DNA from 3 places in the Limnomicrobium aquaticum genome. Region 2 is predicted to be linked to each of the others. Evidence: predicted binding sites of a transcription regulator. Region 2 holds the regulator's gene; each other region holds the start of a gene.
What was found. Region 2 encodes LexA, which represses DNA repair genes until DNA is damaged. Its sites were predicted from a motif close to TGTTCNNNNTGTGTTCNG; they were not measured.

Region 1: a site for LexA is predicted at 4,280-4,297, ahead of ABID16_RS18810 (helicase-related protein). Genes of this name have one in related genera too.
Region 3: a site for LexA is predicted at 9,581-9,598, ahead of radA (DNA repair protein RadA). Genes of this name have one in related genera too.

Annotation. Positions count from the first base shown of each region.
Region 1 is NZ_JBEPMB010000007.1:140,317-150,905, forward strand. Features, by position in the region: gene ABID16_RS18785 (DUF4189 domain-containing protein) at 165-542, opposite strand; gene ABID16_RS18790 (acetyl-CoA C-acetyltransferase) at 844-2,025, shown strand; gene ABID16_RS18795 (beta-ketoacyl-ACP reductase) at 2,116-2,841, shown strand; gene ABID16_RS18800 (YunG family protein) at 2,904-3,266, shown strand; gene ABID16_RS18805 (acyl-CoA thioesterase) at 3,242-3,664, opposite strand; gene ABID16_RS18810 (helicase-related protein) at 4,498-7,593, shown strand; gene ABID16_RS18815 (RNA-binding S4 domain-containing protein) at 7,606-8,016, shown strand; gene fdxA (ferredoxin FdxA) at 8,169-8,507, shown strand; gene ABID16_RS18825 (CarD family transcriptional regulator) at 8,896-9,474, shown strand; gene ABID16_RS18830 (M48 family metalloprotease) at 9,573-10,589, opposite strand, start outside.
Region 2 is NZ_JBEPMB010000001.1:994,379-1,004,967, forward strand. Features, by position in the region: gene glmS (glutamine--fructose-6-phosphate transaminase (isomerizing)) at 1-821, opposite strand, end outside; gene glmU (bifunctional UDP-N-acetylglucosamine diphosphorylase/glucosamine-1-phosphate N-acetyltransferase GlmU) at 927-2,291, opposite strand; gene ABID16_RS04945 (BMP family ABC transporter substrate-binding protein) at 2,385-3,461, opposite strand; gene pcsA (phosphatidylcholine synthase) at 3,476-4,207, opposite strand; gene ABID16_RS04955 (UbiH/UbiF family hydroxylase) at 4,374-5,585, shown strand; gene ABID16_RS04960 (AEC family transporter) at 5,553-6,515, opposite strand; gene ABID16_RS04965 (cytochrome c biogenesis CcdA family protein) at 6,549-7,298, opposite strand; tRNA gene ABID16_RS04970 (tRNA-Lys) at 7,519-7,594, shown strand; gene lexA (transcriptional repressor LexA) at 7,785-8,495, shown strand; gene ABID16_RS04980 (ComEC/Rec2 family competence protein) at 8,638-10,589, opposite strand, start outside.
Region 3 is NZ_JBEPMB010000001.1:1,459,060-1,469,648, reverse strand. Features, by position in the region: gene ABID16_RS07330 (ABCB family ABC transporter ATP-binding protein/permease) at 1-1,253, shown strand, start outside; gene ABID16_RS07325 (hypothetical protein) at 1,377-1,553, opposite strand; gene ABID16_RS07320 (phosphatidylserine decarboxylase) at 1,736-2,443, shown strand; gene pssA (CDP-diacylglycerol--serine O-phosphatidyltransferase) at 2,454-3,311, shown strand; gene scpC (succinyl-CoA:acetate CoA-transferase ScpC) at 3,322-4,842, opposite strand; gene ABID16_RS07305 (SDR family NAD(P)-dependent oxidoreductase) at 5,089-5,832, opposite strand; gene purF (amidophosphoribosyltransferase) at 5,844-7,298, opposite strand; gene ABID16_RS07295 (CvpA family protein) at 7,379-8,080, opposite strand; gene radA (DNA repair protein RadA) at 8,162-9,565, opposite strand; gene ABID16_RS07285 (PilZ domain-containing protein) at 9,782-10,210, opposite strand; gene alr (alanine racemase) at 10,390-10,589, opposite strand, start outside.

The sequences.
Region 1 (10,589 bases), on a different contig from region 2:
CTCCTCACCTCCAGCGTCTGCTGCGCTGCCAAAAGAGAGATTAAGCGGAGTTGAGGCGCCAACGCAATCGAATTTGTGCATCGCCGCGAAATGCGCGGCCACAGACATGGGCCGCGCTAAATGTTGGTTATTGCTTACATTATAGAAATGCGGAATGCGCTGACTTATCGGCTGGTACAAGCCCAGCGCACCACGCGGCATCCGTCGCCATGGTTGTAGCACGCATCCAGCGCATTGCTTTCGGCGGATTCGCGGTCGTCACCCCAATCCGCACCCCATCCGCCATTGCGTGCGCGAGCGACGGCACCGCAGGCATTGGAGAAATAGGTGGCGATCCGGCAATCGTCGGCATAGCCACGACAATTGCCCATCGCAACGCGCTCGGCGCGGCGACGCGAAGGATGATCGTAAGACCAGCCGACAGCCCCGGTGCGCGGAGAGTAGGCAATAGCCCCGTAATTATCGGCACGCGCATCTGCAGCACCGAAGGATGAAGCAAGCACGGCAGAGGCCAGAAAGGCTGCAATATGGAATTTTGACATGTTTAACTCCCTGAAATTCCGGGGGTTAGATTCCAAGAAATATACAATTTTTCAATCGCTAAACAAAATGACCCAGAAATGTTCTCTCGCAAGCCGAATCCGGACGCAAGTGCAGCGTAATAATTCACTTACGGTGCGACCCGTTCTCCCGCAAACTTTGCTTCCGCACCTCGTAACGAACGACGGATTATCGTTCCGTAATGGCGAGAAATCCTGTTTGACTCTTATCGACGGGTTTGCCACGCTTACGTAAAACACGCGAAAAGCAAATCATACCAACAGGACGCGAGGAGACCTCAACGTGAGCACCCCATCCATCGTCATCGCCAGCGCAGCACGGACTGCAGTCGGTTCCTTCAATGGCGCTTTTGCCAACACGCCGGCCCATGAGCTGGGCGCCGCCGCCATCAAGGCAGCGCTCGAGCGCGCAGGCGTCTCCGCAGCGGAAGTCAACGAAGTCATCATGGGTCAGGTGCTCCCCGCGGGAGAAGGCCAGAACCCGGCCCGTCAGGCTGCCATGAAGGCCGGCATTCCGCAGGAAGCGACCGCCTGGGGCCTCAACCAGCTTTGCGGCTCGGGCCTGCGCGCCGTCGCACTCGGCATGCAGCAGATCGCAACGGGCGACGCCTCCATCATCGTCGCCGGCGGCATGGAATCCATGTCCATGGCGCCCCATTGCGGCCATCTGCGCGGCGGCACCAAGATGGGCGATTTCAAGCTCATCGACACGATGATCAAGGACGGCCTGACTGACGCCTTCTACGGCTACCACATGGGCACGACGGCGGAAAACATTGCCAAGCAGTGGCAGCTGACCCGCAACGATCAGGACGAATTTGCCGTTTCCTCGCAGAACAAGGCGGAAGCTGCCCAGAAGGCTGGCCGCTTCAAGGACGAGATCGTTCCCTTCACCATCTCGACCCGCAAGGGCGACATCATCGTCGATGCCGACGAATACATTCGCGCCGGAACGACCATCGACGCCATGACCAAGCTGAAGCCTGCCTTCGACAAGGAAGGCACCGTGACCGCCGGTAACGCCTCCGGCCTCAACGACGGTGCGGCCGCAACGGTGCTCATGTCGGAAGCAGAAGCCGGTCGTCGCGGCATCAAGCCGATGGCGCGCATCGTTTCCTGGGCCACCGCCGGCGTCGATCCGCGCATCATGGGCACGGGCCCGATCCCGGCTTCGCGCAAGGCGCTGGAGAAGGCCGGCTGGTCGATCGGCGACCTCGACCTCGTCGAAGCCAACGAAGCCTTCGCCGCCCAGGCCTGCGCTGTCAACAAGGACCTCGGCTGGGATCCGTCGATCGTCAATGTCAACGGCGGTGCCATCGCCATCGGCCACCCGATCGGCGCATCGGGCGCACGCATCCTCAACACGCTGCTCTTCGAAATGGCCCGCCGTGGCTCCAAGAAGGGCCTTGCCACGCTCTGCATCGGCGGCGGCATGGGTGTCGCCCTGTGCGTCGAGGCGATGTAATCGGCCGCGAAACCGGCTCGACTGAACGACCCGCGACCCCGGGAAGGTCGCGGGAGAGAAAAGAATCCAAAAAACGTCCGGAGGATTATCATGAGCAGAGTCGCACTCGTCACAGGGGGCTCGCGCGGCATTGGCGCGGCCATTTCCATCGCTCTCAAGAATGCAGGCTACAAGGTTGCCGCAACTTACGCCGGCAATGACGAAGCCGCCGCCGCCTTCACCAGGGAAACCGGCATCCACACCTACAAGTGGGACGTTTCGAACTACGAAGCCTGCGGCGAGGGCATCGCCAAGGTCGCCGCCGAACTCGGTCCGGTCGATATTCTCGTGAACAATGCTGGCATCACGCGCGATGCGATGTTCCACAAGATGACACCGCAGCAGTGGAAAGAGGTCATCGACACGAACCTGACCGGCCTCTTCAACATGACGCACCAGGTCTGGGGCGGCATGCGCGACCGGTCCTTCGGCCGCATCGTCAACATCTCCTCGATCAATGGCCAGAAGGGTCAGGCAGGCCAGGCGAACTATTCCGCCGCCAAGGCCGGCGACATCGGCTTCACCAAAGCGCTGGCGCAAGAAGGCGCGATGAAGAACATCACCGTCAACGCCATCTGCCCCGGCTATATCGGCACGGAAATGGTGCGCGCAGTGCCTGAAAAGGTGCTGAACGAACGCATCATCCCGCAGATCCCGGTCGGTCGCCTCGGCGAACCGGAAGAGATCGCCCGCTGCGTCGTCTTCCTCGTCGCCGACGACGCCGGCTTCATCACCGGCTCGACCATCAGCGCCAATGGCGGGCAGTATTTCGCCTAATCGGCAAGATTTTGAAATAGGACGGCGCCTCGAAGGCGCCGTTTTTCATTGGGGAGTCAAGCATGACGTCACACTTTGAATCGCCGGAAATCTTCGCGGACGCTCTCAAGACTGCATGGTCGATCAACTCATCGACGAGTTGGACTGCCGGCAATCCGGCCAAGGGGCAATGCAGCGTCACGTCGCTGGTTGCACAGGACTTGTTCGGCGGGGAGATCGTCACGACCCGGACAAAGGGCGGCACGCATTTCTACAATGTGATCGACGGCCGGCGTCATGACTTCACGATCAGCCAGTTCGATTATGAGATCACCTTCGACGACACACCCTCCAGTCGCGCCGAGGCTTTCACCGACACAAGCGGGCAACAATACGCCGCCTTGAGACAGGCCCTCGGCCTTCAGACAGACGCTTCCACGAGATAAGCCTTCGCCCCCTCGACCATTTCCGGCGGCAGAGGCGTCGATTTGCGGGCCACAAGGTCGAACAGGATCGTCACGGCGGTGATTTCCGCCGACAGCGTCCCCTTTTCCGAATTGTACATGGCGTGATGCGTCGTGAGCGACGTGTGCCCCACCTTCAGGAACCGGCTGCGCACTTCGAAGAGGCTGCCGACAGGCAGTTCGTCGACAAAGTCGATCTCATAGCGCCGGTCGGCCCAGCCCCAGTTGCGCTCCTTCAGCCAGGACGGCTTGTAGCCGATGGCGGCGACCAGATGCCAGCCGGCCTGATCGAACGCGCCGATATAATGCTGCACATTCATGTGTCCCATGACGTCGCATTGCACCGGATAGACGACACCGCGATAGGTGACGAGTTCCATGCTCCCTCCCCCAAATTCATGCTGATTCCCTGTAGCCCAACCAGAAAACAGAACGTTCCCGCCCGCAAGCGCAAAGGTTAATAAAAGCGCCGTCAAGGGCCATTCAGCAGACTGCTTTCTATGGTTAACAAATTGTTTTTCCACCACATATTGCGGTGAACAAACCGGGAAGACGACCAGGTCGGTGATTCGTCGATGATTCGTTCCTGCTTTGGTTCGGGGCGCAAAAGGTTAACGTGAGAGATAACTTACCGAATAATGAAGACCGCACTGAAATCGTTAACGCCGCTCAACCACACCGCCAAAACCGGAACGCTCCCGAATCGTTTCTATGGGCGGCGGGAGGGCAAACCCACCACATCTTGTGGAGAACAGAACCGCAACGAGAATAGATCTCTGATTCGTCGATGATTCGTTCCGGCTTTGGTCGAGGTGTTAACGGAGACGCCAAAAAAGCTCGGAATTGGTCAAAATTAACAATCTGTTAACCATAAATTCCAATCCCGCTTGCCAGCCCTTGCGAGCGATTCCCCACAACTGCCGCGACTCGAATCCGGATTCGCCCGCACGATTCAGGATGTGGAGATGAATCTGGGATTCCGACTACATATGGTATAGAACAGATAAGGAACGAGGAAGAGTCATCGATTCGTCTCCGATTCGTTCGCAAGCTGTTCCGAGGCTTGCGGAACGGCATCGGAAACGCCATCTGCAGGACCTGTCCACATCACCTTCGCCCTTGCGCTTCGCCGCCCGAGCGGGCATGTCTCTGAGCAGACAAGAAATGCAAGGCCGGCAGAGCCGGGAACAACAACGACGTGACCATCCAGCCCATGATCCTGAGCGGGCGCGGCGTGACCGCGGTGCTGGGACCGACGAACACCGGGAAAACCCATTTCGCCATCGAGCGCATGGTCGCGCACGGTTCGGGCGTGATCGGGCTGCCGTTGCGGCTGCTGGCCCGCGAGGTCTACAGCCGCGTCGCCGAAAAGGTGGGTGTGGCCAATGTCGCGCTGGTCACCGGCGAGGAGAAGATTTCGCCACCCGGCGCACGCTTCACGGTCTGCACGGTCGAGGCCATGCCGCGCGAGACGAAGGCGGCCTTTGCGGCCATCGACGAAGTCCAGCTCGCCGGCGACCTGGAACGCGGCCACATCTTCACCGACCGTATCCTGCATCTGCGCGGCCGCGAAGAAACGCTCTTCCTTGGCGCGGCCACCATGGCCCCGATCCTCAGCCATCTCCTGCCGGGCATCACGATTGTCGAGCGCCCGCGCCTGTCGCAGCTTCTTTATGCCGGGCAGAAGAAGATCACGCGGCTTCCCGCGCGTTCCGCCATCGTCGCCTTCTCGGCCGAAGAGGTCTATGCGATTGCCGAGCTGATCCGCCGCCAGCGCGGCGGCGCGGCCGTGGTGCTCGGCGCGCTCTCGCCCCGCACCCGCAACGCCCAGGTCGGTCTCTACCAGTCGGGCGATGTCGATTTTCTCGTCGCCACCGACGCCATCGGCATGGGGTTGAACCTTGACGTCGGCCATGTCGCCTTCGCCCAGGACCGCAAGTTCGACGGCTACCAGTATCGCAACCTCAATCCGGGCGAGCTCGGCCAGATCGCCGGCCGCGCCGGGCGGCATCTGAATGACGGCACGTTTGGCGTCACCGGCCAGGTCGCGCCCTTCGATGACGAGCTGGTGGAGCGCATCGAAGCGCATGTCTTTGACCCGGTGAAGGTGCTGCAATGGCGCTCCAAGGCCGTGGATTATTCCTCCATCCGCGCCCTGCAGGAAAGCCTCAACGCCGCGCCAACAGTCCACGGCCTTACCCGCGCCCTCCCGGCGGTCGACCTGCAGGCGCTGGACTTCCTCGCGGCACTTCCCGAGATCCGCGACCTCGCAGACCGGCCCGCGCGGGTGGAAACATTGTGGGAAGCCTGCGCGCTTCCCGACTACCGCCGGATTGCCCCCGCGCAGCACGCCGACATCATTTCGACCATTTATTCCGATCTGGTCCGCCGCGGCCATGTCAACGAGGATTACATGGCCGAACAGGTCCGTCGCGCGGACAGGACCGATGGGGAAATCGACAGTTTATCGGCGCGCATTGCGCAAATCAGAACTTGGACCTATGTGTCGAACCGCCCCGGATGGCTTGCCGATCCGACACACTGGCAAGAAAAGACGCGCGAAATCGAGGATAGGCTATCCGACGCGCTTCATGAGAGGTTGACGAAACGCTTTGTTGATCGCAGGACATCTGTGCTCATGAAGCGCTTGAGAGAGAATGCGATGCTGGAAGCAGAAATCAGTGTAAACGGTGACGTCTTCGTCGAAGGCCACCACGTCGGACAGCTGGCCGGATTCCGGTTCACGCTGGCAAACGCGGCGGAAGGCCAGGAAGCCAAGGCGATGCTGTCGGCAGCGCAGAAGGCGCTTGCGCTGGAATTCGAGGCGCGCGCCGCCCGTCTCCATGCCGCAGGCAACAACGATCTGGCGCTGACCTCGGAAGGCGTCGTGCGTTGGCTGGGCGATCCTGTCGCCCGCCTCACCTCGACCGATCATATCCTGCATCCGCGCGTGATCCTTCTCGCCGACGAACAGCTGACCGGCCCGGCGCGCGATCACGTCGCCGCCCGCATCGAGCGCTTCGTCAATCATCACATCGCAACCGTGCTGAAGCCGCTCGACGATCTGTCGCGCGCCGAAGACCTCGAAGGCCTCGCCAAGGGTCTCGCCTTCCAGCTCGTCGAAAATCTCGGCGTGCTGTTCCGCCGCGACGTTGCAGAAGAGGTGAAGTCGCTGAGCCAGGAGCATCGTGCAGCGCTCCGCAAGCTCGGCGTTCGCTTCGGCGCCTATCACGTCTTCATGCCGGCACTTCTGAAGCCGGCCCCGGCCGAACTCATTACGCTTCTCTGGGCGCTGAAGAACGACGCCATGGACAAGCCCGGTTATGGCGACCTCATCCCCGTTCTCGCCGCCGGCCGCACCTCCGTGGTGACGGACCACGCGATCGAGCGGAACTTCTACCGTCTCGCCGGCTTCCGTTTCCTCGGCAAGCGCGCCGTGCGCATCGACATCCTGGAACGTCTCGCCGACCTGATCCGCCCGCTCTTGCAGTGGAAGCCGGAAACGGGCAAGCGTCCGGACGGCGCCTATGACGGCCGTCGCTTCGTCACCACGCCGGCCATGCTTTCCATCCTCGGCGCGACACCCGACGACATGGAAGAGATCCTGAAGGGTCTCGGCTATCGCGCCGACAGCGTCACCGCTGAAGAGGCCGCATCGCACCTCGCCGCGCAGGACGCAAAGTCTGCACCGGCAGATACCGCCGCAGCACCCGCCGATGCGGAGGCCGCAGCAGGAGAGGACGACACGGCGGACAGCGACGCGGGTCACGAGCATGACGAGCAGCCTGCAGAGGCTGCCGCTCCCGCAGAAGCAGCCTCGTCGGACACGGTCGCTTCCGAAGCCGCCGCTCCCGAAACCGCACCGGCAGAAGCTGTTGCGGCCGGCGAAACGCCCGCCGAGGAAGCCGCTCCCAAGCCGGTTCTTCTGTGGCGTCCGGGTGGCCGCCATGAGCGCGAACCGCGCCAGAATGCCGGTCCGCGCCGTGACAACCGTGGTCCCCGCGACCAGAACCGTGGCGAAGGCCGTGGCGAAGGTCGTGGCGACCGCAACCAGGGTGCAAACCGTGGCGGCAACCGCGATCGGGCACAGGGCGAGCGCAATCAGGGTGAACGCCCGCAGGGAGATCGTCCGCAAGGCGACCGCAAGGAACAGCGCTTTGGCGGCAAGCCCGGTGGTGGCAAGCCGCAGCATGACCGCAATGACCGTAACAAGTCGATGAGTGCTGCACCGCCGCGCAAGGAAAAGCCGATCGATCCGGACTCGCCCTTCGCCAAGCTCGCGATCCTCAAGGATCAGATGAAGAAATAAGGTCAGCCAGGCATGCCGGAGAACCAGCCGCTCGTTGCCGCGCGCCAGCGCATCGACAAGTGGCTGTTTTTCACGCGCGTCGCGAAGTCCCGTTCGCTCGCGCAGACGCTTGTCTCCGGCGGCAAGGTCACGGTAAACGGCCAGCGCATTGCCCAACCCTCAGTACAGGTCAAGCCGGGCGACCTGGTGGCTGTCACGCTGGAACGGCGCGACATCGTCCTGAAGGTCGTTGCTGGCGGAGACCGCCGGGGGCCTTTCGAAGAGGCGAAGCTGCTTTACGAAGACCTCTCGCCACCCCCGCCACCAAGAGACGCGGTAACCCCCTTCGAACAGGCCCAGCGTGCCCTGGGTGCAGGGCGTCCTGAAAAGAAGGACCGGCGCGCCATAGACCGACTGAAGCGCGGGCTTTCCGGCATCGATTGACGATTGGAAATTCATGCTCGCACCTGCGGCAATTTCGGCAGGTTTTGCGCTTGCAATGGGATTTTAAAGCCGTTACCTGACGTTCGAAAAAGATGGCGTCGATTGATTTGAAATCCGCCTGTTTGAACTGGCCCTTTGAACTGGAGTGCCGCATGACCTATGTCGTGACTGACAATTGTGTTCGCTGCAAATACACCGACTGCGTCGAAGTATGCCCGGTCGATTGCTTCTACGAGGGCGAAAACTTCCTCGTCATCCATCCGGACGAGTGCATCGATTGCGGCGTGTGCGAACCTGAATGTCCGGCCGAGGCCATCAAGCCGGACACCGAGCCGGGCATGGAAAAGTGGCTGAAGGTCAACACGGAATTCGCATCGATCTGGCCGAACATCACGGTCAAGCGTGACCCGATGCCCGAAGCCGAAAAGTACGACGGCGAGGAAGGCAAGTTCGAGAAGTACTTCTCGGCCGAACCCGGCCAGGGCAACTGAGCCGTAGCTTCGAGACTGTGGCCTGATATAAAAATGAATCGGCGCGGGCGCCACCCGATCATGGGTGGCTGCCCTGTTTGTCATGCAGTTGCCATATCAAATCGTTGATTTCCTCAGTTTTTTATGATAGGGTATCAATACTGACCCAAACGCGTCACTTTTGAACGCGCCAACCACCACGAAAGCAACTGATCCTGAAAACGCGATCAAACATTTGAACAGCAACCGTCGCGTTGCTTATCGTGTGTTTGCGTTGAGGGATTTTGTTTTTGCGCCCGGCTGATGGGCCAGCCAGTGCCAACGACGGCCTTGCCGTCTACCCGGGCCGAACTGACCCGGCCTTGGGCTTCCGCGAAGCCCCAAGGGAAAACAGGGAGTTTTTTGACGCATGACGATCCAGCAGAAAAAACCGGCAGCAATCAGACACGGCTTCAAGACGGGCGAGTCCATCGTGTATCCCGCTCATGGCGTCGGTCAGATTGTGACTATTGAAGAGCAGGAAGTTGCGGGCATGAAGCTCGAGCTTTTTGTCATCGACTTCGAGAAGGACAAGATGCGGCTGAAGGTTCCGGTCGCAAAGGCCGTCAGCATCGGCATGCGCAAGCTTTCCGAAAACGACAGTGTCGAGAAGGCTCTTAAGGTCGTTCAGGGCAAGGCCCGCGTCAAGCGCACCATGTGGTCGCGCCGTGCGCAGGAATATGATGCCAAGATCAATTCCGGCGACCTGATCGCAATTGCTGAAGTCGTGCGTGACCTTTACCGTGCTGAAAACCAGCCGGAGCAGTCCTATTCCGAGCGTCAGCTTTATGAAGCAGCTCTCGACCGCATGGCTCGCGAAATCGCTGCTGTCAACCGCACCTCCGAAACGGAAGCCGTGCGCCTCGTCGAGACGAACCTGAACAAGGGTCCGAAGCGTGGCAAGGCCATCGAAGAGGACGACGCGGCAGAGGAAGAAGAAGCCGCATAATCTGCGGAGCTTCTGTCTCCGAATGTTCGAAACCCCGGTCGAAAGACCGGGGTTTTTCTTTTTTTTCAAAAGGATAACGTCTTCAGCGGAGTTGCCGCTTACTCGGAAATGATCTTGAACTTGTCGCCGGGGCGAACGGGGCTGAACGCCGTCATCGCGTTGAGCAGACGGAAGAGATCCGCCTTGCGATCGGTCCCCATCATACGGGACGACAGCGTGTCCACCGTGTCTTTCGGTCCAGCGGTAATGACGCGGACGCGCAGCGGCTTCAGTGAGGCAATCTCGGCTGTCGTCATGCGGCGGAAGGAATCCCGGATTTCGCCGGCAACCTCTTCCAGCTTCGCGTCACCCTTCGGCACCGCCGTCAGGAAGCGATAGATCTGCGAGCCAGACCGGATGACGGTCACGTCGAAATCCCATTTCTGCGCCGAGGCCCGCGCCGTCGCGGCATCCATTCCGTTGACCTTGATCGCCCGGATCGATGTCTTGTCGAGTCCGGTCACCCAGCCGCTGGCAATGTAGTCGGTGAGCGAGATCTGCGTTTGGCCGGACACGCCATCGAAGCGCACGGCGATGTCGCCCGGCCCGGTCGCGAGCACGGCTTCAGCCTTGTTGTCGATCTGGAAGCCTTCCGGCACATCGAAGCGAATGCCGAGATTGGCATGCAGGAAGGTGGTCCCGCGCACATAGCCTTCCTTCGGGCTGTCGCCGAAGAGCAAACCGTCTATGCCAGCGAGATAATAGTCACGACCCTTGTCGCCGACCGTCCCTTCCTGGCCAAACCGGCGGGCATGCTGGCGCGCCAGTTCCACACGCTGCGGGGCGCTGGGATGGCTGGAGAGGAAGTCGAGGCTCTGGTCGTCGCCGTTGACGGCGGTGAAGCGGCTGTAATTTTCCATCGAGGTCAGGAAACGTGCGGCGGCGTAGGGGTCGTAACCCGCCTCGCCCAGCATGCGCACGCCGATCTCGTCGGCCTGGAGTTCCTGATTGCGCGAGAACGCTGCTAGGCGCAGCTTGCCGCGCGCAATCGCCTGCTGACCGGCCATGTCGTTCTGCAGAACCTCAGACACAACCTGGCTTGCGATCTGCTCGGCCTCTTCCTTCTGCTGTCGCAG
Region 2 (10,589 bases):
CCAAAATCGACATAGTGGCCGAGCGCGTGAGAAATCACCTCCGGCTGTTCGTAGATTTCCTTTTCCATGAAGTGGCGATGATTGCCCTTGTCGACGACATAAGCGGTCGCGGCAGAAATCTGCTTCGGACGTTCGACCGGATTACCGTCGAAATCCATGATCTCCACTTTGCCAGCCGTGAGGATCGCCCAATCGCCGTCGTGCAGATAGGAAATCTCGTTCGTGAAGGGCGAGAGCGCGATGGCATCCGAGCCCATGTACATTTCGCCTTTGCCATAGCCGACAGCGAGCGGCGGGCCCGAACGGGCGGCCATGATGGTGTCCGGCTCATCGGCGAAGATCAGCGCGAGAGCGTAAGCACCCGTCAGCCGCTTCAGCACCGACTGGACCGCATCGCGCTTAGGCTTGCCGGAAGCGATTTCGCGGGCAACCAACTGGGCGACCACTTCAGTATCAGTCTGAGAGGAGAACACCGCGCCACCGGCAATCAGTTCTTCCTTCAGCTCGGCAAAGTTTTCGATGATGCCGTTATGCACAATGGCGACATTTCCGACGAAATGCGGATGCGCATTGCTTTCGGTCGGCGCGCCGTGCGTGGCCCAACGCGTATGCGCGATGCCGATCTTGCCGGAGAGCGGGTTCTGGTCCAGCACCTTTTCGAGATTGAAGAGCTTGCCTTCGGCACGCCGGCGATCGAGTTTGCCATGGTCGATCGTCGCAACGCCTGCTGAGTCATAGCCACGATATTCGAGGCGCTTGAGCGCATCAACCAGACGACCTGCAACGGGCTCACGACCGACAATTCCAACAATTCCGCACATGCGGGGCATACTCCAGCAAATGATAATGAAGCGATTTCCTAGCGGATTTCGCCGATTGTGCAATCGGCGCGCCAGTCACATTCCGCAACTCTTGTTAATATGAAATCAGTTCCTTGCAGCCTTCAGTGCTGCACGGATGGCGGCAATCCGCTCGCGGATCAGCTTCGCCCTGCCCGGCTTCGTCTCCTGCCGCGCGCGGCCAAGCGCCAGAGCATCGTCAGGAACATCCGACGTGATCACGCTCCCGGAAGCGACGTAAGCGCCGTTCCCGACCTTGACAGGTGCCACGAGCGACGAGTTCGACCCGATGAAGGCGTTCTCGCCGATCTCGGTCAGATGCTTGTTCACGCCGTCATAGTTGCAGGTGATCGTGCCGGCGCCGATATTGGCCCCGGCACCGATCGTCGCATCGCCGATATAGGTCAGATGATTGACCTTCGCGCCCTTCCCGATATCGCCCTTCTTGACCTCGCAGAAATTGCCAACCTTGGAGTCCGGACCGAGGTTGGCCCCCGGCCGCAATCTTGCAAACGGACCGACCGTCGCACCACTCGAAACATGCGCTCCTTCAAGATGGCTGAAGGCATGGATGACGGCACCGCTCTCGACGGTGACACCGGGACCGAAAACGACGTTGGGTTCGATCAGCGCATCCTGACCGATGACGGTGTCATGCGACAGGAAAACGGTTTCGGGAGCCACCATGGTCACGCCTGAAAGCATGATCTCAAGGCGGCGGCGCTTCTGCCAGAGTGCTTCCAGTTCGGCCAGTTCGGCGCGCGTGTTGCAGCCGGCGAGTTCGTCTTCAGGCGCCACGATCGCCTTGGCCTTGCCGCCATTGGCCCGAGCAACTTCGACGATATCGGTCAGATAATACTCGCCCTTCACGTTGGAATTGCCGATCTTGAGGAGCAGTTCGAGCGCGCGACGACCGTTGATCGCCATCATGCCGCCGTTGCAGAGCGTGACCCGACGCTCCTCCTCGCTGGCATCCTTGTGTTCCCGGATCGCCAGCAGATCGCCGTCGCGCGTCAGAAGTCTCCCGTAACCTGTCGGATCAGCCGCCTCGAACCCGATCACGACGACGTCGTATCCTTCAGCCAGTCCCGCTCTTGCCCGGTTCAACGTTTCCGGCTCCACCAGCGGGCTGTCGCCAAACACAACGACAACATCGTCATAGCCGCGGGCTATGGCCTCCCTGGCCGCCAGAACCGCGTGCGCCGTGCCCAGACGCTCCGTCTGGACGTGGCTTTCGACTGCAATGCCGGCTTGCCTTGCAGCCGCCTCAACCTTGTCGGCATCCCGCCCCACCACAAGGCCCACATCGACAATACCCGCCGCCTTCAGCCTGGAGGCGACATGCCCGATCATCGGCAGGCCGCCGATCGGGTGAAGGACTTTACTGAGCGACGATTTCATGCGGGTGCTTTCGCCAGCGGCGAGGACAACGGCAAGGCAGGTGCGGGTCATGGGCGTCATGGGCGTCATGGGGCTCCGGTCAATTTTGGTGCGGCCCATCTAGCAGACTCGGGCGCGATTGCAAAATCTGACGGAGGCAGGCGTCTATTGCGCGGTCTTCGGAATGTCGCCGATCACGCCGAGGACGAAGAAATCCATCGAAAGGAGAACACTGTCGGCCGCCGTTTCATTCTTCTTCAACCATGTCTTGCTGGCCTGCGTGCGGACAGGTCCGTGGAAAGGCTGGAGGGAACCGTTCGCAATCTTCTGCTCGCTGGATTGGGCGAATTTCGCGACATCGGCCGGCATGTTCCGATAGGGCGCCATGGTGATGATACCAGTGGAAAGGCCGTCCCAGTTGACCTCGCCTGCCCAGCTTCCCTCAAGATACGCCTTCACGCGGGCGACATCGTAGGCGCCCCAGTTGTAAACTATGGCGGTCAGTTGCGCCAACTGTCCGATGCGGCTCAGATCGGCACCGTATCCAAAGGCACGCAGATTGCCGGTCTCGGCGACCTGCATGGGCGCGGTCGAGTCGGTTTGCTGCGTGACGATATCCATGCCGTCCGCCGCGGCCGCCCGTGCCGCCTTCGCCTCCTTGTCCGGATCGAACCAGCTTCCGGTCCAGTATACCTTTGTCTTGAAGCGCGGATCAACCGATTGGGCACCGAGCTCGAAGGCATTGATCCCCTGCATCACCTCCGGGATCGGGAAGGGCGCGATATAGGCTGCCTGCCCCGACTTCGACATCCTGGCGGCAATACGTCCGGTCAGGAAGCGGGCTTCGTAGAAGCGGGCATTATAGACCGCAACGTTTCGCGTGGTCTTGAAGCCGGCGAGATGTTCGAAGCGAACCGCCGGATACTTGGCGGCGGCGGCCAGCACGGCATCCATATAACCGAAGGCAGTGGCAAAGATCATGTTGCAGCCGGAAGCGGCCAGCCTGTCGAAAACAGGAATGGCAGCCGCACCTTCAGCTACGCTTTCCGTGAAGCTCGTCTCGATCTGGCCACCGAACTGCCGCTCGACTTCCTGACGCCCACGCTCCTGTGACTCAGACCAGCCGCCATCGCCTTTCAACCCCGGATAGACGAAGCAAATCTTCGGCTTGTCAGCCGCCTCCGCGAAACTCGCAAAGAGGATAAGCCCTGTCAGAGCGCCGGTGATCTTCATCACGCCCATGGCACGCCTCCCGATCAGTCGTCGCTTCGTCCGAGCGACGGAAATGCCTGCAGCACTGCCCCGATGACATAGAGATACAGTCCGCTGATGACCACGCCCCAGACCAGCCATTGCGGAGACTCGAAGTGCTTGAGAAGCGCCACCACGCTGAGCACGGACCAGATCGCGAATACGGAAAGGTTCAGAGGGCGAAGCCGCTTCACCCGGACAGGGTGAAGAAAATTGATCGGCAGGAAAGTGAGGAAGACGGACACGACGACGACGGCAAAGGCGGTCGCTTCGCTCGCCTTAATGACGAAGAGCGTGAAGACGACCATGTTCCACACGACGGGAAAACCAGAGAAGAAATTCTCGTCCGTCTTCATGCCCATGTCGGCATAGTAAATGGCGCTCGACACCACGATCAGCCCGGCGGCAACAAAGGACCAGGGCTCGCCGATCATGTGGCTCTGATAGAGCGCGAAAGCCGGCAGCAGAACATAGGTCACGTAGTCGATCACGTTGTCCAGCGTATCGCCCGACCAGTTGGGCAGCACTTCCTTCACCCGGACCTTGCGGGCGATCGGGCCGTCAATGCCATCCACGGCAAGCGCCAGACCAAGCCACCAGAACATGTCGACGAAACGCGTCTCTGCGGCCGCAACAACGCCCAGAAAGGCGAGAAAGGAGCCCGACGCCGTCAAAATATGAACGGAGAATGCGCGAATCTCAGCGTAAGGAACGCGCCGGTAATTGAAGATCTTCATCGATTCGCCGTTTCCACCTCGAACAACGTTCGCATTGTCCCAATTCAGGGGGGCGATACAAGATGTCGCGGAAAATAAGTTTCATCTGCTTGCAAAAAGCATGGAAGCAACGGGAGCGCCCCTCTATATGTTTCCTGAAACTTGAGAATTCTGAAGGTTTTCGATCATGGAACGCTTCGACATCGCCGTTGCCGGCAATGGTCTTGCCGGTCGCATCGCGGCCATCGCACTTTCAAGACTGGGTTACTCCGTGGCACTTGTAGGCCCGCCACCGGAGAACCAGGACGGGCGCACGACGGCATTGATGGACCAGTCCATAGCCTTTCTGGAAGGTCTCGGCGTATGGGAGAAGCTTGGCCCGAAATCCGCGGCGCTCAAGACCATGCAGATCATCGACGGCACGGACCGACTGTTTCGCGCGCCAACCGTCCCCTTCCGAGCCTCCGAAATCGGACTCGAAGCGTTCGGCTACAATTTCCCCAATTCGGCCGCGCTTGACGTCCTCGCCGACATCATAGTTCAGGACAGCAATATACATCCGATCGAAGGCAGGATTGCCGGCGCAGATTTGCACGACGATGCAGTGCTCATCCGTCTGGAAGACAGCCGCGAGATAGAAGCCGGCTTTGTCGTCGCAGCCGATGGACGCAAGTCCGTCTTGCGCGAGACTGCGGGTATTGCAGTGCGTCGCTGGTCCTATCCGCAGACCGCCGTGGTGCTGAACTTTGCCCACACGATCCCGCATGGCAATGTGTCCACCGAGTTTCATACGCCGACCGGACCGTTTACGCAGGTGCCCCTGCCCGGTCGCCGCTCCAGTCTTGTCTGGGTGCAGGCGCCGGCCGAAGCCGAAGCTTTCCTGGCACTCTCTCCGGAGGACGTCAGCCGCCGTATCGAGACGCGCATGCAGTCGATGCTCGGCAAGGTAACACTGGAGGGAATGCCGCAGGCCTGGCCGCTCTCAGGCATGACGGCACATCGGTTCGGCAAGGGGCGCATGGCGCTGATCGGGGAAGCCTCCCATGCCTTCCCGCCCATTGGCGCGCAGGGGCTCAATCTCAGCCTGCGCGACATCATGGCGCTTTGCGATCTGTTAGGCCTGAAACGCGATCACGATGGGCCGCTGGCCGTCGGCGAAGCCTTTGACCGGAAGCGCCGCACCGACATTCTGAGCCGCACCGCGAGCGTCGATCTTCTCAACCGGTCGCTGCTCTCCAATTTCCTGCCGGTTCAGCTTGTTCGCGCTGCGGGACTTCATCTGCTTGAACTTCTGCCGCCGCTTCGCGGCCTGGTCATGCAGGAAGGCGTGGCGCCGGGGCGCGGCTTTCGCGGGATATCGTCCAGCTTACGGGAAAAGATCGCCCGGAAGCGTGCCTGAGCGCATCAGATAAAGCAGGGCCGATACCGTCAGTACTGAAAAGAGCGTCGTGATCAGAACCGTTGCCGATGCTCGCTCCTGCCAGACGTCATATTGCTGGCCGATGACGAAAACGTTGGTCGCCGTGGGCAAGGCTGCCAGCAGCACCGCCGTCTGAATCCATACATGATCGAAATTTCCTGCCGCGCTGAGGCTCAGATACATGAGGGTCGGTAGCAGGATGAGTTTCGCAGGGACGATATAGACGATTTCGGCCGGAATCCGCTTCAATGGGCGCAACGCCAGTGTTACCCCCATTGCAAACAGTGCGCACGGAGCTGCTGCCTGCGCCAGATAGTCTATGAGGCGCTGCAACGGAACGGGTGGTTCCAGATGCATGGCTGCGGCAACGAAACCGAGCGCCGTCGCGATGATGAAGGGATGAAGCACGATGCGAAGCAGGATGTCGCGCGCCACCTGCCCCGGCGATTGGCTCTGCTTGCCGCCAAGCGCGATCAGAGCCGGTGCGACGATGAAATGCAGCATGTTCTCGAAGCAGAAAATCAGCGCAACAGGAACGGCGGCACGCTCGCCGAATGCCAGGAGCGCCAGACCGGGCCCCATATAGCCGATATTGCCATAGGCTGCGGCCAGCCCCTGCAGCGTCGCCTCCGGAATGCTGGCATCGCGGCCGAGCCATCCAATGACGAAGATGACGCCGAAGATCGCGTAGGTCGTGCCGACGTCGGTGACGATGAAATCGAACCGGGTCAATTGCTCGACGGGCGTTCTGGAAATCAGCTTGAAGAACAGCGCAGGCAGTGCGACGTAGACGATGAAGATATTCAGCCAGCCAAGCGCATCAGCGGGCATTTGCTTCCATCGGGCCACCACATAGCCGATCAGGATCAGCCCGAAGAATGGCAGTACAAGTCCCGTAATGTCCGCCATGTCGACGCCTCGTTCGGTTGCAATTTGAGCGAGTTAGCCGATTTGCCCGAGGATTGGAAAGGTCTGCTGGAACCAGATTGCGACATTGGCGACAAATCCGGTCAGAAATGCGATCCCGGTCAGCACCAGCAGCCCGCCCATGATCTTTTCCACAGCGCCCAGATGGCGGCGGAAACGCGACAGAAAACGCATGAAGGCGCCCGAGAAAAAGGCCGCGATCCAGAAAGGGACGGCCAGACCGAGCGAATAGACCGCCAGGAGGAATGCGCCCGAGCCAGCGGTGTCGGATGTCGCAGCGATGCCGAGAATCGCACCGAGAACCGGTCCGATGCAAGGGGTCCAGCCGAAGGCGAAGGCGAGACCCATGACATAGGCGCCCGACAGCGTCGCCGGCTTGGCCGATGACTGGAACCGCGCCTCGCGCGCGAGCAGTCCGATGCGGAAGAGGCCGAGAAAATTCAGACCCATGATGATGATGATCACGCCACCGATCTTGGCGAGCACGTCGATATACTGGCGAAGCAGCAGCCCGACCGCCGATGCGCCAGCGCCCAGCGCGACGAAAACGGTTGCAAAGCCAAGGGTGAAGAAGACGGAGGAGAGGATCACGGCATTGCGTGACCGGGCGTTCGCAGCACCCTGCCCGCCATTGCGGAAGTCCTCGACCGACACGCCGGCCATGTAGCAAAGATACGGAGGGACCAGCGGCAGCACGCAAGGAGAGAGGAAGGACAGGGCGCCTGCGAGAAGCGCGCTGAATAGCGAAATACCGGCAACCGTCAGCATGAACACTCCTTGCCCGCCGCCGTCGCCGCGGGAGGCCAAAAACGACGCCCATATAGACCCCACGCTCCTCACCCGCCAATCATCTTTTCGGCATCGCCGGAAAAAGCGCCAAATGGTCGCAGAAATGGCGATTTTGCGGGTTGACCCGGCAAGGCCTCCTGCATATGTTCCGCGAACTTTCCGGCCCGGTTCGCTATTGCGCACCGGACAGACGCGGGAGCGCGTAGCTCAGCCGGTAGAGCAACTGACTTTTAATCAGTAGGTCCAGGGTTCGAATCCCTGCGCGCTCACCACGTAACGTTTTGTCCATGCCGTTGAAGACAACCCACTCCGCAAGACACGGCTCCGTCAACTGGAGGGCCGTCTGCACTTTTTTGTTCCGCACGCATTACCGTTAATCGAACCTTAGCACCTTGCGGAACACATATGGAACATATAGTGTCCGTTCTGGATTTGTTTCATTTGATTCTTCGGGGTGATCCCATGCTGACGCGCAAACAACAGGAACTGCTTCTCTTCATCCACGAGCGGATGAAGGAGTCCGGCATCCCGCCGTCTTTCGATGAGATGAAGGATGCGCTCGATCTTGCTTCGAAGTCCGGTATCCACCGGCTGATCACGGCGCTTGAGGAACGCGGCTTTATCCGGCGGCTGCCGAACAGGGCTCGCGCGCTGGAGGTCATCAAGCTGCCGGAGGCCTATACACCGAGCCTTCAGCCGCGGCGAGGCTTCTCGCCCAGCGTGATCGAGGGAAGTCTCGGGAAGGTGCCGGAGCCACCGAAAGCGCCGACGCCGGCCAATGATGATGCCAGTGTTTCCGTTCCGGTCATGGGGCGGATCGCAGCAGGTGTTCCGATTTCCGCCATCCAGAACAACACGCATGAGATTGCGGTTCCCGCGCAGATGCTTGGGGGCGGAGAACATTACGCGCTGGAGGTCAAGGGCGATTCGATGATCGACGCCGGCATTCTGGATGGCGATACGGTCATCATCCGCAACACGTCCAATGCCAGCCCCGGCGAGATCGTTGTGGCGCTGATCGACGACGAGGAAGCGACCTTGAAGCGGTTCCGCCGCAAGGGCGCGTCAATCGCACTGGAGGCTGCCAATCCCGCTTACGAGACCCGCATTTTCGGGCCTGACCGGGTGAAGATTCAGGGCAAGCTCGTCGGGTTGATTCGGCGCTATCATTGATGCGCCGAGTGCCTCGTGCGAGCAGAGCGTTTCAGCATTTGATGGAAACATGAAACGCTCTATCTATGTGTTTTTACGCAATCCCGGACGCGAAACCGGTTTCCACTTTTTGCGCGGAATTACGCTAGAGAATGCACGGGCGCTATTCAGGCTGATATGCCTCGCCATAAGAATTGCTTCGCCAGTTGTAATATCGATGGCGGAGCCAGGGGCGATCTTGCCCGTCCAGCGCGCCGATGATCCGGTAGGCCGGTGGCGATGGTTGATCAGAAGATTTCGATGAACTCCGGGTGTCCTGCGGCTTATCGGCGGTTTCTTCGAGGTAGATGGCAAGGGCACCGCGCCGGCGGAGGGCGTTTCGGTCGAAAAGCTGTCCCTCCCCCGGCCCGCATGTGGGCTCGCGCAGGAACGAAGCCGCGATCACGATTTGCGCCTGCCGGCAGGCGGGACCTTGAAACGCGAAATCGCTGAAGGTTGCGATCAGGAGACTGTCTGCAGGCTTGCCGATGCACCAGTCGCGTCCGGAACATAGAAAGCGTCCGGGTTCGACAGTCTTGCCAGCAGCCTCCATGGCATCCTCCACCTTCCATTCGTCCGCCTCAGTAAGCGGCTTTCGAGCGCCTTCGCGCTCAAGCGCAAGTTTGGGCACGTTGCCCGGCTTGACTGTCTCCCGCGATGCCAATGCTCTCGTCCACTGATCCATCACGAAGGTGGATGGACGGGCGGTGTTTGTCGTGAGTTTGTCCAGCATGAGCAGGCCGACGAGATCTGCTGTTTCCGACACGACCACATCCGGTCGCCTGGCAGCGCCAAAGGACACGGTGAGAACCAGTGTTGCCGTGAAAAGGCAGGCGCCGGCCACTCTGAAGAGCCTGCTGCGTGGCAGGATCGTGAGAACGAGGGCCAGGCTCGTTGATGGCAGAACCCAGCCAGCCATCTGACCCGTGACGACGTCGCCACCGAGCGATGAAACGAATCGTGCCACCGCCATGGTGCATTCCAGCCCCAGTCCCATGATGCGGAGCGGATAGTAGTCCAGCCCGAACGGCATCAGGATCACCGCGAGGAAGCCGGCTGGCATGACGATGAAGGATATGAAAGGCATTGCAGCGACATTGCCAAGCGTGCCAAGCAGGGTCAGCCGCTGAAAATGCGTGACAGAGAAGATGGCGGTCGCAACACCGGCGATTTCCGAGGTCAGCATGACGCCACCGACTGCGCGAATGGCGGGAAGGACGTTGGCATAGAGCGGAATCCCGCTGAACCTGCGGAACTCCATGGGCCGCAGTTGCCACAGCGAGTAACCTGAAATGAGGGCGGTCGCGGCAGCGAACGACATCTGGAAGCTCGGCCCGAGCGCACTCGAAGGAGAGACTATGAGGATCGCCAGCGCGGCGAGAGCCACGCTTCTCAAAGTCAACACACTTCGCGCGACGATGACCCCTCCCATCCCGACAGCCAGCATGATGTAGGAGCGGACCGCCGGCACGGGCATTCCCGAAATCAGCAGATAGAGCCCGCTTGCCGTGATCGCGCCCAAAGCCGCATAGGTTTTGGCCGGGCGCGACTGGATGAAGCCGGGAAACAGGCTGAAAATCATGCGCAGGCCCACAAAGGAGATACCGGCCGCAAGCACCATATGGAGGCCGGAGATCGAATAGACGTGCGCAAGACCGGAGATGCGCAGGGCTTCGAGCCCCTCCTTCGAAAAGGCTGCGGTATCGTTCGTCACCAGAGCGCTCGCGAAGGCGCCGATGTCTCCCGGCAGGACCGACAGAATGCGCCGGTTGATGGCGCCCCGCAGGTCGGCAAGCCAGTCCTGAAACGTCTTTGAGAAGGTGTCGGACGCGGCCGGTTCTTCCGACACGGCATGTGGAGCACCCATGAAACCGCCGATGGCTCCAACGCCGTTGAAATAGCTGCTGAAGGCAAAATCGTTCATGCCCGGCAGAACCGGGCCCGAGGGCGGCTGAAGCCGGGCCAGCCCCTTGATCACGGTTCCGGGCGGAAAGGACGTGCCCTGCCCCCGCACACCCAGCAGCGCCGCGGTGGGCGGCCTTTTCAGGCGCGGCCGCTCGGTCTTGAGGATTTGCA
Region 3 (10,589 bases), 460 kb from region 2:
TCCGTCGCACGATGAACAATTCCGATACCGAGGCGAATACGAAGGCGATCGACTCGCTCCTGAACTTCGAAACCGTCAAGTATTTCGGCAATGAAGAGATGGAGGCCAAGCGTTTCGACGCCTCCATGGAACGCTACGAGAAGGCGGCGACGGAAGTCTGGACCTCCCTCGGCTGGCTGAACTTCGGCCAGGCCGTCATCTTCGGCGTGGGCACGGCGGTCATGATGGTGATGTCGGCGATTTCGGTGAAGAACGGCACGCATACGCTCGGCGATTTCGTCTTCATCAATGCCATGCTGATGCAGCTCTCCGTGCCGCTCAACTTCATTGGCTTCGTCTACCGCGAAATCCGTCAGGGCCTGACGGATATCGAGCAGATGTTCGAACTGCTCGACGTGAAGGCCGAAGTGGTGGACAAGCCGGGCGCGGTAGACCTGAAAATCCAGAATGGCGAGATCGAGTTCGATAACGTCCACTTTGCCTACGATCCGCAGCGCCCGATCCTGAAGGGCATTTCCTTCAAGGTGCCGGCGGGCAAAACAATCGCCGTCGTCGGACCTTCGGGAGCAGGCAAGTCCACGATCTCGCGGCTTCTCTATCGCTTCTATGACGTCCAGGGCGGTTCGGTGAAGATCGATGGGCAGGATGTGCGCGATGTCACCCAAACCTCGCTGCGCGCCGTCATTGGCATGGTGCCGCAGGACACCGTGCTCTTCAATGACACGATCGCCTATAACATCCGCTATGGCCGCCCTTCCGCCACCGAGGCAGAGGTCGAGCAGGCTGCGGAAATCGCCCAGGTAGGCAATTTCATCCGCTCGCTGCCGGAAGGCTTCAAGACGATGGTCGGCGAGCGCGGCCTGAAGCTCTCGGGTGGCGAGAAACAGCGCGTGGCGATCGCCCGCACGATCCTGAAGAGCCCGCCAATCCTGATGCTGGACGAGGCGACGTCCGCACTCGATACCGGCACCGAGCAGGAAATCCAGGCGGCCCTTGACGAGGTGGCCAAGAACCGCACGACGCTCATCATCGCGCATCGTCTCTCGACCGTCATCAACGCCGACGAGATCATCGTCTTGAAGGATGGAGAGATTGCCGAGCGCGGAACGCATGCGGAGCTTCTGGAACAGAAGGGCCTCTACGAACGCATGTGGAACCGTCAGCGCGAGGCGGTTCAGGCCGAAGCAAAGCTCAAGGAAGTGCGGGAAAGCGACGATCTGGGCATCGTCATCCGCAAGGAACCGGCGCGCTGAATGGGGGCCGGTCCTTAGAGCAATTCCGAGCCGAAAGTGGAAACCGGTTTCGCGTCCGGAATTGCGGAAAACAAGGAGATAGAGCATTTCAGCGTTTCTGTGAAACGCTGAAATGCTCTAACGTCAGAGGGTCGTAAACGCAACTGCGAGACCTGCAACGACCAAGGCGCAAAGAAGCGCGACCATTATAATTGTTCCGGTCGTTGATGACGTCGGCGGGACCATGGATTCCATATCCTGGTCGAGATGGGCATCCTGTGCCATCCGGCGGATTTCCAGATTTTCCTCCTGGCGGTTCATGGGAGCCTCCTTGCTTGAAGTCTGAGATTTGGCATGCTGTCGCGAACGGCTGTACCTGTTGCTTGCAACGCCTATATCCGCTCGAAGGTTCCGAAAGCGGGGCATAGCAAGGCCGTTGGACGCGCTGGCAGTTGCCCTTTTGGGCCGATAGGGCTAATCAAAACCGCGACATACTCGAGAAGGTGAGACCCATGAACTTGTTCGACACGATCCGCAGAACGATCGTCCCGGTGCATAAGGAAGGCTATCCCTTCGTCATCGCCTTCTTCGTGGTTTCGCTGATCCTTGGCTGGATCTGGGAGCCGCTTTTCTGGGTCGGTCTCGTGCTCACGCTCTGGTGCGCCTATTTCTTCCGCGATCCGGAACGCGTCACGCCGCAGGACGAGGATCTGGTGATCTCGCCGGCTGATGGCCGCGTCTCCTCCATCGGCATGTATTCCCCGCCGGCGGAACTCGGCCTCGGCGCCGAACCGCGCCTGCGCATCACGGTTTTCATGAACGTCTTCAACTGCCATGTGAACCGCGCACCGATGCGCGGCCGCATCCGCGAGATCGTCTATCGCGAGGGCGAGTTTCTCAATGCCGAACTCGACAAGGCAAGCGATGACAACGAGCGCAACAGCCTGATCATCGAAACAAAACATGGCGATCTCGGCGTGGTGCAGATCGCCGGTCTCGTCGCGCGCCGCATTCTCTGCTGGTCGACACCGGGCGAAAATCTTGAGGCTGGCGAACGCTTCGGCCTTATCCGCTTTGGTTCGCGTCTTGATGTCTTCCTGCCGGAAGGGGCTGTTGCCCGCGTCTCGCTCGGTCAGACGGCGATTGCGGGTGAAACGGTTCTTGCCGAATTCGGCTCGGGCCGTGGCCCCGTCGTCAGCCGCCGGACGTAAGGACCAAGCGATGGCCGAGCAAGCGCCGGACGTGAACACGCCCAAGAAGTCGGACGCCGCCCGCGGCCCGCGGCTGAAGGAAATCCCGCTGCGCCTGATGGTGCCGAACCTGATCACGGTTCTCGCCATCTGCGCGGGCCTCACCGGCATTCGCTATGCCATCGAATTCCGCTACGAACTCGCTGTGCAGATGGTGCTGGTGGCGGCCTTCCTCGACGGCATCGATGGCCGCATCGCGCGCATGATGAAGGCGACATCGAAATTCGGTGCGCAAATGGATTCGCTTGCCGACATCATCAATTTCGGCGTGGCGCCCGCAATGGTGCTCTACATCTTCGTGCTCGATCAGGCCCGCTCGCTCGGCTGGATCGCCGCGCTGATCTACACCATCGCAGCAGGCCTGCGCCTCGCGCGCTTCAACGTCATGACCGACAACGACGTCAAGGCGCCCTGGCAGTCGTCCTATTTCGTCGGCGTGCCGGCGCCTGCCGGCGCCTTCCTCGTGCTTTTGCCGGTCTATCTCAGCTTCCTCGGCGTTGCGCCGAACAACACCATGGCGCTGTTTTCCGCTGCCTATACGCTGCTGATCGCCGCACTGCTGATCAGCCGTGTTCCGGTCTGGTCCGGCAAGTCCGGCAGCCGGGTGCCGCGCAACTACATGATGCCCATCATCCTCGGCGTCGTGCTGCTGGTGGCGACGCTGAGCGTCTACCCCTGGCAGACGCTATCTGCGGCTGTTGTCGCCTACCTCCTGAGCCTGCCCTTCGGTGCCCGCGCCTGGCAGAGAAAATATGGCGACGGCGCATTTTCCGCGCCGGAAGAAGGCGACATTCACGCCTATTATCCGCAGGATGATCACAAGGAGTGAGGGGGTAACCTCACTTTACCAACATCGACCCCGTCTCCACATACCGCTGATGCCACGACAGCGCCTCCGACAGGATGTTCGGCGCATGCAGCCCATAGGCGGTCTTCAACGCCCGCGCATAATAATCCTCCAGCATCGGCCGATAGGCCGGATGTGCGCAATTTGCGATGATGACCTTGGCGCGCTGCTTGGGGCTTAAGCCCCGCAAATCCGCAAGCCCCTGTTCGGTCACGATGACATGAACGTCCTGCGTGATATGGTCCACATGCGAGGCCTGCGGCACGATGGCCGAGATCGCGCCTTTCTTGGCGGTCGAATGTGTCATGAAGATCGAGAGATAGGCGTTGCGGGCGAAGTCGCCGGAGCCGCCGATGCCGTTCTGGATGCGCGAGCCCATGACATGGGTCGAGTTCACGTTTCCATAGATATCGGCCTCGATCAGCCCATTCATTGCGATGCAGCCGAGCCGGCGCACGAGTTCCGGATGATTGGAGATTTCCTGCGGGCGCAGGATCAGCTTGTGACGGTAGCGCTCCGCCTCGTTATTCAGCCGCTCGGCAGCCTCCGGGCTCAGCGAAAAGGCGGTGGCCGAGGCCATGCGCAGCTTGCCGGCGTCGAGCATGTCGAGCATGCCGTCCTGGATCACTTCGGTGAACGACGTGAGGTTCTCGTAAGGGGCATCGATCAGGCCGGCGAGCACGGCATTGGTGACGTTGCCGACACCGGATTGCAGCGGCAGCAGGTTCTTCGTAAGCCGCCCCATCTTCACTTCATGGGCGAAGAATTCGAGGAGATGACCGGCAATTGCCTTTGCCACGTCGTCCGGGGGCGAGAAGGGCGCGTTGCGGTCGGGCGCGTCCGTTTCGACAATGCCGATGATCTTCTCGCGATCGACGCGGAAATGCGGCTGGCCGATGCGGTCGTCGGGACGCACCAACGGGATCGGCACCCGATGCGGCGGCAGCGCCGTGCCGTAATAGATGTCGTGCATCCCGTTCAGCGCCTCGCTCTGCCAGCGATTGACTTCCAGGATGATCTTGTCGGCACGGTCGAGCCAGGTCTTGTTGTTGCCGATGGAGGAGGAGGGGATGAGCGCGCCTTCCGCTGTGATGCCCGAGACTTCGATCAGCGCGATATCGAGATTGCCGAGAAAGCCTTCCCAGACGAGCGGTGCAACCTGGCTGAGATGGATGTCGAAATAATCCATCTGGCCCTTGTTGATCTTATCGCGGGCCACCGGATCGGAATTGTAGGGCAGGCGGAACTCGATGGCGTCGGCCTTGGCAAGCGCCCCGTCCAGCTCCGGACCCGTGGAGGCCCCGCTCCAGACCTTGATCTTGAAGGGATTGCCAGCGGCGTGCGCAGCCTCGATGCGCTTGGCGAGCGCCAGCGGCACGCTCTTCGGATAGCCCGAGCCGGTGAACCCGCTCATGCCCACCGTTGCCCCAGATGGAATGAGGGCAGCCGCATCATCTGCGCTCATGATGAGGTTGGAGAGGGTCGTATCCTGAATTCGGCCTTTGGATGACATGCATGCTCCTTGTCAAGCGCGCCGCGGCGCATGAGGAATCGCTAGTTCGCTGCGCCTGCTAAGAGCGCGTCAGGACAAGGAAAAATCGATTTTGGCGCTTTATGTCTTTGACTTAACGCAAGTGCGAAAGGAAAACGGCGGGCTCCATGCCTTCGATGGGATGACGGCCGGGGATTGGGCGGCCGCCTGCTTGTGTCATGGCCGGGTGGGCTTTGACGAAACGACGAGCCGCTACGGCCGCGCCCATCAATCCGGCATGTGATATGTCAGGAAGCGCTGCTCTCGCACCGAAAAGAGCCGGCCCGTTTCGGTCATGGCGGGGTCCACTAGCGGCAGGATCGCCTTGGCGACCTCGGATGGATGCGGCAGCGTATCCGGATCTTCGCCCGGCATGGCCTGCGCCCGCATGGCCGTGCGGGTGGCACCCGGATCGACGGCGTTGACGCGCAGCGTGAAGTTCTCCTGCTCGCCGGCCCATGTGCGAGCCAGCGCTTCCACGGCCGCCTTGGAGGCAGAGTAGGGACCCCAGAACGGGCGGCACTTGTGAGCAGCGCCCGAGGAGAGGATAACAGCGCGGCCGGCATCCGACTTCGTCAGCAGCGGCTCGACAGAGCGGATGAGCCGCCACGTTGCCGTGACGTTCAGCAGCATGACCTTCTCGAACACCTTCGCCTCGACATGGCCGATGGGCGAGATGACGCCTAGGATACCGGCATTGGCGACCAGCACGTCAAGCTTGCCCCAGCGGTCATGGATCGCCTGGCCGAGTGCATCGATGGCACCCATGTCGGCGAGATCGAAGGGAACGAGCGTAGCGCTCTCGCCCGTTTCCCGCTTGATGGCATCGTCCAGCTCTTCGAGCCCGCCGGTGGTGCGGGCGCAGGCGATCACATGCGCGCCGGCTTTTGCCAGCTCGATGGCCGTGAAATAGCCGATCCCGCGCGATGCGCCGGTGACGAGCGCCACGCGGCCTTGCAGAATTCCCCCCATGGTCCCCGTCCTCAACCGTTGCTGGCCAGCAGCGAGAGGCTGCGGATCTTGGAATCGACTTCCTGGTCCATCAGGCGTGTCGGATATTCGCCGGTGAAGCAGGCGTCGCAGAACTGCGGACATTCGCCATTGCGCTGCGGCTCGCGCACCGCGCGGTAAAGCCCGTCAATGGTGAGGAAGCCCAGCGAATCCACCTTGATGAAATCCGCCATGTCCTCGATCGACATGCGCGAGGCGAGCAGCTTTGCCTTTTCCGGCGTATCGACGCCGTAGAAGCAGGGCGACATGGTCGGCGGTGAGGCAATGCGCATATGCACTTCCTTGGCGCCGGCATCGCGAACGAGCTGCACGATCTTCTGCGAGGTCGTGCCGCGCACGATACTGTCGTCGACCAGCACGACGCGCTTGCCTTCAATCATCTTGCGGTTCGGATTGTGCTTCAGCTTGACGCCCATGTGGCGGATCGACTGCGACGGCTGGATGAAGGTCCGGCCGACATAGTGATTGCGGATGATGCCAAGCTCGAAAGGAATGCCGGACGCCTGCGCAAAGCCGATGGCCGCCGGCACGCCGGAATCCGGCACAGGGACCACGATATCGGCGTCGCAGGGGCTTTCCAGCGCCAGTTCCTCGCCGATCCTCTTGCGCACATCATAGACGTTGCGGCCTTCGAGATTCGAATCCGGACGGGCGAAGTAGACATATTCGAAGATGCAGAAGCGGGTCGGCACCGGCGCGAAGGGGAAGTGGCTTTCAATGCCCTTGCCGGTAATGACAACAACTTCGCCAGCCTTGATGTCCCGCACATAGCGCGCGCCGATAATGTCGAGCGCGCAGGTCTCGGAGGCGAGGATATAGGAGCCGTCGAGATCGCCGAGCACGAGCGGGCGGATGCCGAGCGGATCGCGCGCGCCGATGAGCTTCTTTTCAGAGAGGCCAACAAGCGAATAGGCGCCTTCCACCTGCTTCAGCGCATCGATGAAGCGATCGAGGAAGTCCTTGCCTTCGCTCATGGCGATGAGATGCAGGAAAGTCTCGGTGTCCGAAGTCGAGGAGAAGATCGCGCCGCGCTTCTGCAGCGCCTTCTGCACGGTGAGCGCATTTGTCAGATTGCCGTTATGGGCAATGGCAAAGCCGCCGCCTTCGTATTCGGCATAAAAGGGCTGGACGTTGCGCATGCCGCCGCCACCGGTCGTGGCGTAGCGTGTGTGGCCAATGGCGCGCGAACCGGGGAGGCGCTCGAGCACGGACGTCTTGGTGAACGTGTCGCCGATCAGGCCGGCATGGCGTTCCACATAGAACTGCTTGCCGTCATAGGAGACGATGCCTGCTGCTTCCTGGCCGCGATGCTGGAGGGCATGCAGGCCGAGTGTGCAGAGCGAGGCGGCCTCCGACTTGCCGAAAATGCCGAATACACCGCATTCGTCACGGAAAGCATCGGCTTCCGGGCTGTCGTCGTCTGCCATGGCCTCATGTTCAAGATGGTTCATTCTCTTTGCTCCTCGGCAAAATCATTTGCGGCCCCGTTCGGGGGCCGCAGGCAGATTTATCCGTTCGTGCCGTTTGTTCGCGGCGCCTTTGTTGTGTCAGGCGCCTTTTTTGCATCGGGCGTCTTGGTCGTTTCGGGCGACTTGGTCGCATCCGGCGCCTTCGGGTTGGCCGGCGCTGCGTTGTCCGGTGCGGTGCCATCGTCCGCCGCGTCGTCCGGCGCTTCTTCCGTACCCTTCTGGGGCATCACACCCTTCAGGCGCTCAAGCAGCGTCGCATCGATATTGTCGGGCAGCATGGCGATCAGCCGGTTGCCCAGATTGTCGATCAGAGGCTTCGACTTGGCATTCGAGATCCAGTCTGGCCGCTTGGTCGGCTCGACGAGCCAATTGAAGAACATCATCGCGACAACGACGATCAGCACGCCGCGGGCCGCCCCGAAGAGGAAGCCTAGCGTGCGGTCCAGCGCGCCGATGCGGCTGTCGATGATGAAGTCTGCAATCTTCATCGTGATATAGGAAAGCAGGATGAGCGCGACAAGGAAGACCACACCAGCAGAACCAGCGAATGCCACGGTCTTGGAGCTGGTATATTGCTGCGCATAGGGCAGCACGAAGGGATAGAGCTTGTAGGCGGCATAGGCCGAACCCGCCCAGCTGGCGACCGAAAGCACCTCGCGGGAGAAGCCGCGCACCATGGCAAGGACAGCCGAGAAAAGCGCCACGCCAAGCACGATGCCGTCGAGAAGCGTAATGGGCATTGAGTGTCACTCCAACTTTCAAGAACCACGGACCTTCGCCATGCCGTGGCCCGTTTCCCCATGAGACCGCTTCCGGCGGCCTTATTCTTCGTCCTGGTTCTGCCTGGCCTTCAGCTTCGAGCCCGCGATGCGCGCCACGAGATCCGGCAGGCTTTCGATTTCCGTCCACTGGCCGCCCGCACCCTTGAGTGCGTCGCCAGAGACCGGCAGGACGGCCTTCGTAAATCCCAACTTCTCGGCTTCTTTGAGGCGCTGCGCGGCCTGCGCAACGGGTCTCACGGCACCGGAGAGGCTGACTTCGCCGAAATAGACGCAATCGGGCGGAAGGGCAATACCGGCAAGCGAGGAAACCAGTGCGGAAGCCACAGCTAGATCGGCTGCGGGCTCCGAAATCCGATATCCGCCTGCGACATTGAGGTAGACGTCGTGCTGCCCGAGCCGCACGCCGCAATGCGCCTCCAGCACCGCGAGTATCATCGAGAGCCGCGCCGAGTCCCAGCCGACCACAGCACGTCGTGCAGTGCCGAGCGACGTCGGCGCAACCAGCGCCTGAATTTCCACCAGAACGGGACGGGTGCCTTCCATGCCGGCAAAGACCGCCGCGCCCGGCGATTTGGAGTTTCGCTCGCTCAGGAAAAGCGCCGACGGATTGGAAACCTCGCGCAAACCCTTGTCGGACATTTCGAAGACGCCGATCTCGTCGGTCGGCCCGAAGCGGTTCTTCACCGTGCGCAGAATGCGGTAGTCATGCCCGCGATCGCCCTCGAAATAGAGAACCGCATCGACCATGTGTTCGACCACACGGGGGCCGGCGATCTGGCCGTCCTTCGTGACATGGCCGACGAGAACGACGGCAGCACCCGTCTGCTTGGCAAAGCGAATCATCGCCTGCGCGCCGACCCGCACCTGCGTCACCGTGCCGGGGGCCGAATCGGCGGTGTCCGACCAGAGCGTCTGGATCGAATCGATGATGGCAAGATCCGGCCGCTTGCCGCTGTCGGCGAGCGTCGCCAGAATGTCCTCGACATTGGTTTCGGCGGCGAGCAGCACGTCGGTGGTCTCCGCCCCGAGCCGCTGTGCGCGCAGCCGGATCTGCGCCACCGCCTCTTCGCCCGAGACATAGATGACCTTCTGGCCCTTGCGTGACAGGGCCGCCGCAGCCTGCATCAGCACGGTCGACTTGCCGATCCCAGGATCTCCGCCGACGAGCACCGCAGAGCCGCGTACGAAGCCGCCGCCGGTCACGCGGTCAAGCTCGGAAATACCGGTCTGGATGCGCGGTGCTTCCTCGATCTCGCCGGAGAGCGCGGTCAGCGCCACGGCGCGGCCCTTCTTCGGTACCTTGCCGGGGCCACCACCGATGCCGCCCGTCGGGTCGTCCTCGATGATCGTATTCCACTCGCCACAGCCATCGCATTTGCCGGCCCAGCGCGAGTGAACCGTGCCGCAATTCTGGCAGACGAATTGTGCGCGTGCTTTAGCCATTTGCTGGACTCACCCCGGAACAAAAAGAGAATCAAGGGCTCTATCTAGCGATCCTGCACCGCCGCCGCAATCGCCGCGCGGTTTTTTCGCCATGACCGATCCTGAGCAAGACTGGTACTCACTGCCGCGTGCGACCCGCGTTCAGTCGGTGCCGGGTTGAACGGTGCGGCGATTTCTCGGAAGCGGTAGCGTTGCAGATTGCCGAGGCGGGCGGATTTACTTGAATTTGCCGAAGACGGGTTTCTTGGCCGACCGACCAAAAGATGGGGTGGGGGCCGGCGTTGTTTCGGCTTCTTCCACGACATTACGGGCGTCGTAGAGATCGACGCGCTGCTTGCGCACAAGGTCGGTCGGTATCCGGGGCCCAGTAAAGCGAACGCCATAAAGGTCGCCCCTGTGCCAGACCTTTTCGCATTCGACCTTGAAGCCGTCCAGCTCGACGAACAGCGTGAAATTTGTGGGGACGATCCAGCCAAGGCTGAACTCGACCTTCGCCCCGGATTCGCTCAGGTCGCGAACAATGCAGGGAACCGCGCTGTGCTCCTGGTTGAATGCCGCATGGGCACCCTTGAACACACGCGTCCGGCGGGCGCGTTCTACGGCCTCCTCCGATTGCGGATCGTGTGTGTTCTCGTCAGGTGTCATCGTCAAACCATTTCGCGCAACGGTTCGTCTTCGAAATCGCGTGACCATTTAGATATCACGAACATATTGAAAAACGGTTTCGACGCGCTCGTTGGCCGGAATATCGCTAATGTTAATCGGAGCTTACATGATGGCAGCGAGATTTTTTAGCCGACCTGAAATGTTTGCGGAGCTTGCTTTCAACCACCGATATAGGCGCGCTGATAGCGATTGCCGAGACTCGTCAGCAGTTCATAGCCGATGGTTCCGGCTGCACGGGCTGCATCGTCCAGCGGAATATGGGCGCCGAAAAGCTCGATATAGTCGCCGGCGCGGATTTCGGTTTCCGGCACATCGGTGACGTCGAAGATGGTGAGGTCCATGGTGACGCGCCCGGCAA